Regions from separate parts of the Mesorhizobium sp. M0563 genome, predicted to be linked through region 2. Evidence: predicted binding sites of a transcription regulator. Region 2 holds the regulator's gene; the other holds the start of a gene.
The links. The regulator LexA, encoded in region 2, represses DNA repair genes until DNA is damaged. The targets are predictions, from matches to a motif close to TGTTCNNNNTGTGTTCNG.
Positions count from the first base shown of each region.

Region 1: a site for LexA is predicted at 1,326-1,343, ahead of NKI50_RS00040 (ATP-dependent helicase). Genes of this name have one in related genera too.

Region 1 is NZ_JAMYQV010000001.1:8,814-12,229, reverse strand. Features, by position in the region: gene NKI50_RS00045 (glucose/quinate/shikimate family membrane-bound PQQ-dependent dehydrogenase) at 1-1,132, opposite strand, end outside; gene NKI50_RS00040 (ATP-dependent helicase) at 1,385-3,416, shown strand, end outside.
Region 2 is NZ_JAMYQV010000007.1:119,781-123,196, forward strand. Features, by position in the region: gene NKI50_RS12090 (ComEC/Rec2 family competence protein) at 1-1,276, shown strand, start outside; gene lexA (transcriptional repressor LexA) at 1,270-2,001, opposite strand; gene kynU (kynureninase) at 2,473-3,416, shown strand, end outside.

The DNA.
Region 1 (3,416 bases), on a different contig from region 2:
GCGGCAGCGGCGTCGTCTGGTCCGGATTGCCGGAATCCCAATTCCACAACAGCGCGCCGGTGTCGGCATCGTAGGCACGGATGACCCCGGACGGCTCCTGCGTCGAATAATTGTCGTTGACCGCGCCGCCGACGATGATCTTGTTGGCGACGATCAGCGGCGCCGAGGTCGAATAATAATAGCCCGGCTTCGGATATGGCATGTTGGCGAGCAGGTTCAGCGTGCCGCCTTCGGCGAAAGTCGGGCAGACCTGGCCATTCGCCGCATCGAGCGCGATCAGCCGGGCGTCGGATGTCGGCAGGTAGATGCGTGTGGCGCAGGGCTGGCCAGCGGCGACCTTGGCATCGGCATAATAGGACACGCCGCGGCAGGTCTGGTGCTGGCGGTCCTTGTTGAGCTTGACCTGCGGATCGAAGCGCCAGTTCTCCTTGCCGCTCGCGGCATCGATGGCGATGGCGAAATTATGCGGCGTGCAGATGTAGAGCGTGTCGGCGATTTTTAGCGGCGTCACCTGATAGGTCGTCTCGCCGATGTCGTCGGGCCCTTTCACGTCGCCGGTGCGATAGGTCCAGGCCGGCTGCAGATTGGCAACGTTTTCGGCGGTGATCTGGTCGAGCGGCGAATAACGCTGGCCATATTGCGTGCGACCGTAATAGTGCCATTCGCCAGCCGGCACGTTGCCGCCGAGATCGGCCGTCGGCGTCACCTTGTCGGTGTTGAGTTCACCCGCAATATCCTTTGGATCGGTCGTCATCGAATAGCCGGCGACCGCAAGCGAGGCCAGCACGGCGAGGATCAGCGGCGCGCGTCCGTCGGGACCGGTAAGCCCGCGCCGCGCCCATGGCGTCAACAGCCATAGCGCGACAAGCACGATGATGCCGCCGCGCGGGCCGAGCTCCCACCAGTCGAAGCCGACCTCCCAGACCGCCCAGGCGAGCGTGCCGAGCACGATCGCCGCATAGAGCCACAGCGCCGTGGATCTGCGCCTGTAGAGCAGCCAGGCCGCGACAAGGAAAGCTAGACCGACGATGACATAGTACCAGCTGCCCCCCAGCGTCACGAGCCAGATGCCGCCGCCGCCAACTGCCAGGCCGATGAGGAAAAGGATCAGGGAGGTGATGACCACAGCCAAGACGGTGCTCCTTCGACTGGTGCGCTCCGCGACGCGTCCATGGGCAACCCCGCATTGCGTTCCTGCCCCCACGCAACTTTCTCCGGCCCGCCTCCCCTGTCAAGCAAGCTCGGCGTTTTACGGCGCCGGCCTATCGCAAGCCCGGCGTTTTGGTTAGCGGACCCATTCAGATTGTGAGTCTACCGGCTGGACAGAGAACAAAACGGAGACACTTCTGGCCTTTCGCTGCCGAATCACTACATTCGGGGGGAGATGTCCGGCTTTTCGGAAGACATGCCCTTTTTTGACGAACCGAACGCGCGGCCCGTGGCCCCCTCGGGCATCGCCGCGCGCGCCATGGCTGCCCGCAGCAATCAAAACAACGCGCCCGATTATCTCAACGGCCTCAACCCCGAGCAGCGGCTGGCGGTGGAAACCACCGAAGGCCCGGTGCTGGTGCTGGCCGGCGCCGGCACCGGCAAGACGCGCGTCTTGACCACCCGCATCGCCCACATCCTTGCCACCGGCAAGGCCTTCCCTTCGCAGATCCTCGCCGTCACCTTCACCAACAAGGCGGCGCGCGAGATGAAGCAGCGCATCGGCCTGTTGATCGGCGAAGGCAATGTCGAGGGCATGCCGTGGCTCGGCACCTTCCACTCGATTGGCGTGAAGCTGCTGCGCCGACATGCCGAGCTGGCCGGGCTCAAATCCGACTTCACCATTCTCGACACCGACGATGTCGTGCGGCTGATCAAACAGCTCATCCAGGCGGAAGGGCTGGACGACAAGCGCTGGCCGGCCAAGCAGTTCGCCCAGATGATCGACGGCTGGAAGAACAAGGGCCTCGGTCCCGCCGACATCCCCGAGGGCGATGCCCGTGCCTTCGCCAACGGCAAGGGCCGCGAACTCTACAAGGCCTATCAGGAGCGGCTGCAGACGCTGAATGCCTGTGACTTCGGCGATCTCCTATGTCACCCGATCCGCATCTTCCGCGCCAATCCGGACGTGCTGAAGGAATACCACAAGCGCTTCCGCTACATCCTCGTCGACGAGTACCAGGACACCAACACCGCACAGTACATGTGGCTGCGCCTGCTGGCCCAGCGGCCTCAAGGCAAGCCAATCTCCCCCCTCGCGGGGGAGATTGGGCGCTCTTCGGCCGAAGGCCGCAAGCCCGACCGGGCGTCGGCCGGCCAGGCCGCCCCCGCGGAGGCCAGCGAGCGAAGCTCGCGCGCGGCCGTGAGCGAAAGCAAAGTTAACATCTGCTGCGTCGGCGACGACGACCAGTCGATCTATGGCTGGCGCGGCGCCGAAGTCGACAACATCCTGCGCTTCGACAAGGATTTCCCCGGCGCCACCATCATCCGGCTGGAGCGCAACTACCGCTCGACCGCGCACATCCTCGGCACCGCCTCGCATCTCATCGCCCACAATGAGGGCCGCTTCGGCAAGACGCTGTTTACCGAGAAGATCGCCGAGGACGACGAGAAGGTGCATGTCCACGCCGCCTGGGATTCCGAGGAGGAGGCCCGCGCCGTCGGCGAGACCATCGAGGCCTACCAGCGCCAGAAGCACAATTTGAACGATATGGCGATTCTCGTCCGCGCGTCTTTCCAGATGCGCGAATTCGAGGACCGCTTCGTCACGCTCGGCCTCAACTACCGCGTCATCGGCGGCCCGCGCTTCTATGAGCGGCTCGAGATCCGCGACGCGCTGGCCTTCTTCCGCGTCGTCGCGCAAGGCGCCGACGACCTCGCTTTCGAGCGCATCGTCAACGTGCCGAAGCGCGGGCTTGGCGAGGCCACCATCCGCCAGATCCATGATACCGCCCGCGCCCTTCGCATCCCGATGCTGGAGGCGGCGGCAAAACTCGCCGAGAGCGACGAGCTGAAGCCGAAGCCGCGCGCCGCACTTCGCGAGGTCGCCGCCAATTTCGAACGCTGGCAGAAGGCTCTGGAAACCACCCCGCATACCGAGCTCGCCGAGACCATTTTGGAGGAGAGCGGCTACACCGACATGTGGAAGAACGACCGCTCGGTGGAAGCGCCCGGCCGGCTCGAGAACTTGAAAGAACTGATCCGCTCCATGGAGGAGTACGAATCGCTGCGCTCCTTCCTCGAACATGTCGCACTCGTCATGGACGCCGAGCAGAACGCCGAGCTCGACGCCGTCAACATCATGACGCTGCATTCGGCCAAGGGCCTCGAATTCGAGACCGTCTTTCTGCCTGGCTGGGAGGAGGGCCTGTTCCCGCATCAGCGCGCACTCGACGAGGGCGGCCGCTCCGGCCTGGAGGAAGAGCGCC
Region 2 (3,416 bases):
GGCGGCCGAACGCAGCTTCATCATGTTGGCGGTGATGCTTATCGCCGTGCTGTTCGACCGGGCCGCGCTCACCATGCGCAACCTGGCGATCTCGGCCATCGCGGTCATTCTGGTGTCGCCGCACGAGGTGGTCGGTCCGAGCTTCCAGATGTCCTTCGCCGCGACGGCGGCCCTTGTCGGCGCCTATGCAGGCTGGTCCGATTACCGCGCCGGCGGGGCCACCACGCCGCCGCCCCGGCGGTCGCCGCTACGCTTTGCCACTAGAAAGGTACTGCTGGGCATGGGCGGCCTGGCGATGACCTCGATCATTGCAGGGAGCGCCACGGCGCTTTTCGCCATATGGCATTTCCAGCGCGTGGCGCCGCTCAGCCTGTTCGCCAATCTGGCCATCATGCCTATCGTCTCACTGGTCGTCATGCCCTTCGCCGTCCTCAGTGCGCTGGCGATGCCGTTCGGCGCGGATGGGCCTTTCCTCTACGTGATGGGCAAGGGGCTGACGGCGATGATCGCCCTGTCCGGGTGGATCTCCGAGCGCTCGCCGATCGATGCGGTCGGGCTGATTTCGCTGAGATCTGTCCTTTTGGTGACGATCGCCCTCGTCATTGCCAGCATGGCGACGACCTGGTTGCGGCTCGTGGCCCTTCCTTTTGCGCTCGCCGGCTTGCTAACGACAACGCAGACGCGCGTACCCGATGTATTGATCTCGGAGGACGCACGGCTCGTCGCGCTGCCGATCGGCAGCGGTGAACTCGCGGTCAACCGGGCACGCCCGAATGAGTTCACCATCGACAACTGGAAACGCGCGCTCACATCAGAGGCTATCGTCGCGCCGGAAACACCTGGAAAGAACGATCCGCAATTCGACATTGCCGATCCGGCCGACTTACCGCCGGGCATGCCGTTCATTTGCACGGACGGTCTCTGCCTTGCCAGGCATCCATCCGGCGCGATCATCGCGCTAGCCAATGACCGCGATACTGCACGGCCAGCCTGCGCCTTTGCCAGCTTGATCGTCATCGACGACGCCACCGCCCATAATCCCTGCTACTACGACCGGCTGGTCCTCGTCGTCACCAAACGGCAACTGGCGCGCGCGGGAAGTGCGGCCGTCTATTTCGATCCACAAGCGGCAACACGCGCCGAAATCCGCTTCGCCGTCGAAAAATCATACCGGCCCTGGCACGTGCAGCGGAAATTTTCACGCGCGGCGCGGGGCATGCCGCCATACCGCAGAGCCGACAAGCCAAAAGCCGGCGCCAAGGGCGCAGCTCAGTAGCGGCGGATCAGCCCAACGAGCTTGCCCTGCACCTTGACCCTGTCTGGTCCGAAGATGCGCGTCTCGTAGGCCGGATTGGCGGCTTCCAGGGCGATCGAGGCGCCCTTGCGGCGGAACCGCTTCAGCGTCGCTTCTTCCTCGTCGACCAGTGCCACCACGATCTCACCGGGGCTCGCCGTATCGGCATTGCGGATGATCACCGTGTCGCCGTCGAAAATGCCAGCCTCGATCATCGAATCGCCTTTGACCTCGAGCGCATAATGCTCGCCGCCCATGATCATGTCCGGCGGCACCGAGATCGAATGAGTCTGGTGCTGGATGGCATCGATCGGCACACCAGCGGCGATGCGGCCCATCACCGGGATAGACACGGCGGCGACGACATCGTCGTCATTGCCGGCTGCAGGGACGCGCGACGATGTCGGCTTGCCTTGCCGAGGACCTTGCCCAAGACTGCCCTGGATGACACTCGGCGAGAACTTGCGTGCCGCATTGAGGCCGGGGGCGATCGAATCGGGCAGGCGCAGCACCTCCAGCGCACGGGCCCTGTTGGGCAAACGGCGAATGAAGCCGCGCTCCTCCAGCGCCGTAATCAGCCGGTGGATTCCCGATTTGGAAGCCAGGTCGAGCGCTTCCTTCATCTCGTCGAAGGAGGGCGGGATACCGCTTTCCTTCAGCCTTTCGTGGATGAACATAAGCAGTTCGTGTTGTTTGCGTGTCAGCATAGCGACCCCCAACAGAATCAGAAAAACAAACCCAGAACAAACACTATCTGTTCCAGTTGTGTTCCGCAACTGTTTAAAGTTTAATGAATGTGTTAGGGCTCGGGTAACGATACCACTCGCCAAACCGGGACGCTGCATTTTCACCGCCGCGGGCCTCATCGCCTTGATTCTGCTTTCGTTTGCGGCCTCTGGGTTTCCAGAAGGCGGCACTGGTATCGGCCGTCAGCCGGCAAAGGGGCACGGAATTGAAGCCGTATCGACTGTGCGGTTTGGTCAATGCACCGTGAACGAAACGAACTCAAAACGCCAACCTTGGGTTGGCTTGGCTCCTGGTTTCCACCGCATGGTCAGGCAACTTGTCGCCGGTGGAGCCTTGCTGCGCGATACCAGGTAATGGAGAACCGCTCGTGACCGATGGATGCCGTCGATGCGTGTCCGGCGTTGCGGTGAATCTTGGGGAGCAGACAAATCATGACAGGAATTCCCGATCTCGTGGCCATAAGGGCGATGGATGCTGCAGATCCGCTGCGCGCGATGCGCGACCGCTTTGTGCTGCCGCAAGGAGTGATCTATCTCGACGGCAATTCGCTAGGGGCCGCTTCGCGTGCCGCTTTCGATGAATTGAGCAAGGCAGTGACCGAAGAATGGGCGCATGATCTCATCCGCGCCTGGAACACGGCCGGCTGGTTCAACATGCCGCTCGAACTTGGCGACCAGCTCGGGCGCCTGATCGGTGCCGCGGCCGGCCAGACGGTGGTCTGCGACACGACATCGGTCAACATCTACAAGCTGCTGCACGCCGCCATGGCCATGCGGCCGGAGCGGCAGGTCATCGTCGCCGAGGGCGACAGTTTTCCGACAGACCTCTACATGGCTGAGGGTGTGGTTTCGACGCGAAAAGATACGCTGCTGCGCCTCTCGGGGGTCGACGCGCCGAGCATCGAAGAGCTGATCGACGAACGCACCGCCGTGGTGCTGGTCAACCACGTCAACTACAAGTCGGGCGAACTGCGCGACATGCCGGCGCTGACGCGCAGGGCCCAGGAAGCCGGGGCGATGATCGTCTGGGATCTCTGCCACACCGCCGGTGCGATGCCAGTCGAGCTCGACACGGCAAACGCCGATTTTGCCGTTGGCTGCACCTACAAATATCTGAATGGCGGACCGGGCGCGCCTGCCTTCATCTATGCGGCTGAGCGGCATCTTGCCGACATCCAGCAGCCGCTCACCGGCTGGTGGGGCCATGCACGGCCCTTCGCCTTCGAGCCAGGCTATGCGGCCGGCACCGGCATCCGCCGGTTTCTGTGCGGCACCCAGCCGGTCCTGTCTATGCGCACGCTGAAGGGCGCGCTCGACATCTGGAACGATGTCGACATGACGGCGGTGCGCAAGAAGAGCATCGCGCTGGCCGATCT